2 linked regions of the Paraflavitalea devenefica genome follow. The protein of the gene in region 1 interacts with the protein of each later gene in a pairwise test. Links are inferred from orthologs where the notes say so. Each region holds a gene or a part of one and is shown on either strand. Other genes may lie near its edges.

What was found.
Region 2: the proteins of topA (region 1) and HB364_RS10650 interact in binary tests that used the Escherichia coli proteins (3 or more experiments, as listed by UniProt). The link is inferred for Paraflavitalea devenefica from one-to-one orthologs.

Annotation. Positions count from the first base shown.
Region 1 is NZ_JAARML010000006.1:181,804-185,242, forward strand. Bases 282-3,391 are described here. They hold topA (type I DNA topoisomerase), read left to right. Parts: upstream 282-600; coding sequence 601-3,183; downstream 3,184-3,391. Other genes in these bases: pxpB (5-oxoprolinase subunit PxpB), read right to left, coding at 282-334; HB364_RS28250 (YcxB family protein), read left to right, coding at 3,328-3,391. Outside these bases: more of pxpB, read right to left, coding at 1-281; more of HB364_RS28250, read left to right, coding at 3,392-3,439. UniProt on the Escherichia coli protein: Releases the supercoiling and torsional tension of DNA, which is introduced during the DNA replication and transcription, by transiently cleaving and rejoining one strand of the DNA duplex.
Region 2 is NZ_JAARML010000002.1:266,212-269,318, reverse strand. The notes cover bases 78-2,855. They hold HB364_RS10650 (IMPACT family protein), read right to left. Parts: upstream 1,885-2,855; coding sequence 1,270-1,884; downstream 78-1,269. Other genes in these bases: ribD (bifunctional diaminohydroxyphosphoribosylaminopyrimidine deaminase/5-amino-6-(5-phosphoribosylamino)uracil reductase RibD), read right to left, coding at 1,997-2,855; HB364_RS10655 (3-hydroxyacyl-CoA dehydrogenase family protein), read left to right, coding at 274-1,167. Also shown: HB364_RS10660 (hypothetical protein), read right to left, coding at 1-72; more of ribD, read right to left, coding at 2,856-3,040.

The sequences.
Region 1 (3,439 bases):
CGTTTTCTGCGCCATAATAAACAGGGATACGGTGTTTTACCGGGGTGCTGGTTGCCGAAGCGGCTGATTGGCGGTAAGCAACAGCCACCCTTTCCCGCACCCATTCAAATACCGTACGGGGAGGCCGGTAATGGCTTTTAATGAGTACAGGATCATACAAAATGGTAAGTGAGGAATAAGCGGTGATAATGTCTTTCAGGCCTTCGAAGCTATTTTGTTGCAGCCAGTCCTGCATAGCCAGCACCTTTCCGTTCAGCGTTTCGCTGAGCCGGTTACCGAGGTCAATGGTAACGGCCCCATCTCCCATGGGGTATATGTCGGGTAATTGATTCACGAGCAGGCGGCAGGATCAGCCATCGGCTAAAGATATTGATTCTTACCATAAAACCTGACAGGTTTATTCAGCCTGCGGTATTAAGTGCCGCCAGCCGGCAAAACCTGTCAGGTTTTACCCATCAGGTTAAATCTTGTTTAACATTCGTCATTGCCACTGATTTTCTTTATTTTATACAGGTCGTGGCTGGCATCAATTTGTTGATTTCATGCTTATACACTAAACTTGCACGCCAACAGGCCTATTTTAAACCGTTCAAACAACGTATGGCGAAGAATTTATTGATCGTAGAGTCCCCTGCAAAAGCGAAGACTATCGAGAAGATCCTGGGCAAAGATTTCGAGGTGAAAAGTTGCTATGGTCATATCCGTGATCTGGAAAAAGATGAGATGGGTATTGATGTAAAGAACAATTATCAACCCCGTTATATAGTACCGGAAGAGAAGGAAAGAGTGGTAAAGGAATTAAGAACGCTGGCCAAAAAATCTGAAGAAGTGTGGCTGGCAACGGATGAGGACCGCGAAGGAGAAGCCATTAGCTGGCATTTATGCGAGGTACTGGGATTAGACCCCTCTACTACCAAACGCATTGTTTTTCATGAAATTACAAAGCCCGCCATCATTAAAGCGGTCGATTCTCCCCGCACGGTGGACATGAACCTGGTGAATGCCCAGCAGGCCCGCCGGATACTGGACCGCATTGTGGGTTTTGAACTGAGCCCTGTGCTCTGGCGCAAAATGAGCATGAAGAACAACCTCAGCGCCGGCCGGGTGCAGAGTGTGGCTGTTCGCCTCATTGCCGAGCGGGAAAGGGAGATCAACGCCTTCGTAGCTGTCAGCTCCTTTAAAATAGAAGCCCTGTTCACCGCCAAAGATACCACCGGCAAACAGGTGACCTTCGGCGCAGAAGGCAAAAAATTCAACCAGGCCGAAGACGCTGAAAAGTTCCTGCAAAGCTGTATTGGCGCCAATTATACCGTAACGGATATCCAGGTAAAACCGGGCAAGAAGTCCCCTTCTGCTCCTTTTACCACTTCTACCCTGCAGCAGGAAGCCTCCCGCAAATTCGGTTATTCTGTGAGCCGCACCATGCTGCTGGCGCAAAAGCTGTATGAAAGCGGTTATATATCTTATATGCGTACCGACAGTGTGAACCTGAGCGATACAGCCATGGATGGTATCCGCAACCAGGTCACCAATCAGTATGGCGATCGCTACTACCAGCCACGCAAGTATAAGAACAAGAACGAATCGGCACAGGAAGCGCATGAGGCTATCCGTCCTACCTACATGGAGAATGCCACCGTAGATGATCCGGATACCAAAAGGCTGTATGAGCTCATCTGGAAGCGTACCATGGCCAGCCAGATGGCAGATGCCGAACTGGAAAAGACCATTGCCAAAATACAGGTATCCACCAATAAAGAAGAACTAACGGCCAGCGGCGAGGTGCTCAAATTTGAAGGGTTCCTGAAAGTATACCGCGAAGACCGGGATGATGAAGACATTACCGAAGATGAGCAGGCAGAAGGGATGCTGCCACCACTCAGCGTGCAGCAACAATTGCCATTGCGGGAAATGAAAGCCATTGAACGCTTCAGCAGGCCCCTGCCCCGCTATACGGAAGCTTCCCTGGTAAAGAAACTGGAAGAGCTGGGTATTGGCCGGCCTTCTACTTACGCACCTACCATCTCTACCATCCAGAAAAGAGGCTACGTAGAGAAAAGGGATAAAGAAGGCATACGCCGCGATTTCCGCGTATTCCGCCTGGCCGATAACGCCATCACCAAGATCACAGAACAGGAAAATACCGGCGCCGAAAAGTCGAAACTGTTCCCCACCGATCTCGGACTGGTGGTGACAGACTTCCTGAAGCAGTATTTTGATGATATCATGGATTACGGTTTCACTGCCCGCGTAGAAGAGGAATTTGACGAGGTGGCTGCAGGCAAGATCAAGTGGAACACGATGATCGATGATTTTTATATCCCCTTCAAAAAGGATGTAGAGAATACCATTGAGAATGCCGAACGCATCAAGGGCGAACGTGAGCTGGGTGTAGACGCAGAAAGCGGCAAAAAGATAGTAGCCCGTATGGGACGTTATGGCCCCATGGTGCAGATAGGCGATGTGAATGATGAGGAGAAACCCCGTTTTGCCGCCCTGAAGAAAGAGCAGAGCATAGAGACCATCACCCTGGATGAAGCGCTGCAACTGTTCCAGCTCCCCCGCACACTGGGCGAGTACGATGGGCAGGAAGTGGCGGTAAACATAGGCCGGTTTGGCCCCTATGTAAAGCTGGGTGAGCAATTCATTTCCATTCCCCGCGGTGAAGACCCGCTGGAAGTAACGCTGGACAGGGCCATAGCGCTCATCAACGAAAAGCAGAAGGCTGACGCTCCCATCAGCACGTATGAGAACAAGCCCGTTACCAAAGGTAAAGGCCGCTTTGGCCCCTTTATCAAGTGGAACGACATGTTTATCAATGTGCCCCGCCGTTATAACTTTGATGCGCTGAGCGCTTCGGACATCAAAGAGCTCATCGACGCCAAGGTAGCCAAGGAAGCCAACCGTTACATCCAGCACTGGCCCGAAGAAAAAATTGCTATTGAAAATGGCCGCTGGGGTCCCTTCATCCGTTTCGGCAAGAAAATGCTGAAGCTGGGTAAGAAAGCAGACGATACCAAATACACCGCAGAAGATATGGCAACAGTAAGCCTGGACGAAGTGAAAAAGATCATTGAGACCCAGGTACCTAATGCATTTGCCAAAAAGACCAAGGCTGCCCCGGCTAAGAAAGCGGCCGCTAAAAAAACAGCCACTAAAAAGGCTGCGCCGAAGAAGAAATAGGAAAACCGTTCCGGGTGTAAGGTTTGGAGTTTCGGGTTCTTCCAATGCCAGCGACTGCTGAAAAGTACCAGCCTGTTACCGTTTACTTTCGTTTTTTAAGTTGCGGAGCAACTCCAAACCCGGAACACGAAACACGGAACCATTATGCTCGTTCTGAAATATCATCTTACCGAAGAAGAGTATTTTGATTATAATTACTACACGGCCTGGGCTTCGCCCGACAAAAAAGGCTATCGTATCCGCTATTACGGGCGGG
Region 2 (3,107 bases), on another replicon or contig:
GCTGAGGACAGAAGTATTTTGCTGTACGGGCGAATAGGTTTGCGGTACGGAAGGATGAACTATAGTGGACATAATCTTGTGTTTTATTACCCGGTAAAGGTGGGACAAAGAGGTTGCCTGGAAGGTGACGGCGGTTGGCTGGGGGACTGATTTTGGTCATGCGGGGGCGGGTATGTATAATTTACGGCTAATCTGCTACATTTGCCCGGCTTGTTGTATTCTAGGCAGCGCCTTCCAGAAGGGACGCTGCGTAATTAAAACCAAACGTTTGTCATGTCACTTCAACACATTGCAGTTATCGGTGCGGGCACTATGGGCAATGGCATCGCCCACGTGTTTGCGCAAAGTGGATTTAATGTAAAGCTTATAGATGTTAACGCGGCCCAACTGGAGAAGGCGCTGCAGACGATCAGCAAGAACCTGGACCGGCAGGTAGCCAAGGCCACGATCACGGAAGCGCAGAAAGCGGCTACCCTGGCCAATATTATTACCGTTACCGACCTGGCCGCAGGTGTTCAGCCCGCGCAACTGGTGATAGAAGCCGCCACCGAAAATGTTGACCTCAAACTAAAGATATTCCGCCAATTGGATGAGACAGCGCCCGCCGGCGCCATCCTGGCCACGAATACTTCTTCTATTTCGATCACGAAGATCGCTGCCGCTACCAAACGACCTGCCCAGGTGATTGGCATGCACTTCATGAACCCCGTACCGGTGATGAAGCTGGTAGAGATTATTAATGGTTATGCTACGGACAAAGAGGTAACGGAAAAGATTGTATCGCTCAGTCAACAACTGGGTAAGGTGCCCTGCGTGGTGAATGATTATCCCGGCTTTATTGCCAACCGCATCCTGATGCCCATGATCAATGAAGCGATTTACAGCTTGTATGAAGGCGTGGCCGGTGTGGAAGCAATCGACACCGTGATGAAGCTGGGCATGGCCCACCCCATGGGACCGCTGCAACTGGCCGATTTTATCGGGCTGGATGTTTGTTATTCTATCCTGAATGTGTTGTATGAAGGTTTCGGTAACCCGAAGTATGCGCCTTGTCCGCTGCTGACGAATATGGTGACTGCGGGGTATTTGGGCGCGAAGAGCGGGGAAGGGTTTTATAAGTATACGGCAGGGAATAAAGACTTAATAGTTAGTGATCGCTTCAAATGATTGTGAGGCAGGAGGTCTGAGGTCTGAAGTCTGAGGTCTGAAGAGCTTGCTGTGGCGGGCTTCCTGCGCTGTATACTGACTTCTGATCTCTGACTTCAGATTTCAGGCTTTCTTTACTTCTATGTTTCTTATATCATTCAGCCTGTATAGTGCTTCCTGCAGGCGGGCTTTGGAGATGCCGATCTTCAGGTGGCAGAAGAGGCCGAGGTCCTGTTCGAGGACGGTGCAGTTTAGTTGCTTTACGATCATCATGATGTCATTCATTTGGGAATAGTCGAAGTGAATGGCATAAGGCACTTCGATGAAACGTTGGGTGGCCGGCATTAACTGCAATACCATAGCAGCAGCGCTTTTGTACGCATTGATGAGGCCGGGTACGCCCAGCAGGGTACCGCCGAAGTAACGAACTACAACAATCAATATGTTGGTGAGCTCTTTGCTGTCTATTTGTCCGAGGATGGGCTTGCCGGCTGTGCCGGAAGGCTCGCCGTCGTCGCTGACGCGGAAGGTGTTTTTATCGGTGCCAATGCGGTAAGCAAAGCAATGGTGGGTGGCTTTCGGGTGTTCTTTCTTCACTTCTTCCAGTCGCTGCTTAAATTCTTCCACGGTATTGATCGGAAAGGCAAAGGCGATGAATTTACTGCCCCTGTCTTTGAATTCTGCGGTGCCGGATTTTTCCACGGTGTAATAGAAGTCCTGATCCTGCATACTAATCATTGTTGGTTGTTTTTGAAGTTTGAAGTCGGAGGTCGGAGGTCTGAAGTTCTTGCTGCGGCAAGCTTCCTGCACTATATCCGAACTTCCGATTACCGATTTCAGATTTCTGACTTCAGACTTCGGGCTTCACTGTTCTTATGGTGTCTGTTCCTAATTGCTGTTGCTCCACTACCCTTGCCGCGCCCAATACCGGTGCGGCGATACCGCCTTCCACAAATAATTCCTCATTGGTAATGATGCGGGCTTCATCCCAATAGCCTTCATCAATGAATGATTGCAGTAAGCGCGCGCCGCCTTCAACGAGTACGCTCAATATTTTCTGCTGGTACAAGGCATTGGCGATCTGGTGCACGAGGCTGACGTCTTTGGTGACCTGGTAGTAGAGCAGGTTACCCTGTTCTTCGTGCTGCCGGGTATTGAATACGATGGTACGCACTGTTTTATCGAACAGTTTGAGCGAGGAAGGCAGTCGCAGATCCATGTCCACTACCAACCGCACCGGATCCGGCCCGCTCCATAACCGGGTATTGAGCTGTGGATCATCAAAGAGGGCCGTATTGGTGCCCACCAGGATGGCCGCCTCCTCACTGCGCCACCGGTGCACCAGGCGGTTCGTTCCTGCACCACTGATGTGTAAACGCGCATGATCTTGATTGCCGATGCAGCCATTGGCTGTTTGCGCCCATTTGAGTATGATGTAAGGCCGGTGCTGCCGGTGAAAGGTGAAAAAACGTTTGTTCAGCTCCGTGGCAGCTTGTTCCAGGACGCCCACAGTGACCTTAGTACCAGCGGCTTCCAATTTTTCGATCCCTTTTCCATCTACCTGCGCAAAGGGATCGCGGCAACCGATAACGACCTGCGGTATTTTATGCCGGATGATGAGATCGGCGCAAGGGGGCGTCTTTCCAAAATGGGCACAAGGCTCCAGTGATACGTACATCGTAGATGATGCGATCAGGTGGCGATCGGTGTCTTTCACGGAATCAATACAGTTGACTTCGGCATGCGGCCCACCATATTGGCGGTGGAAGCCTTCGCCGATGATCTGTCCATCATATACCAGCACCGCCCCCACCATGGGATTGGGCGCTGTGTAGCCGGCGGCCTGCCGGGCCAGCTCCAGGCAGCGATGCAGGTATGTTTCGTGTACTGTCAAAGGTGAATGATCTTAATCAAGAAGCCGCAAAGATACGATGGTTTCGGGTTCCGGGTGTAGCGTTTCG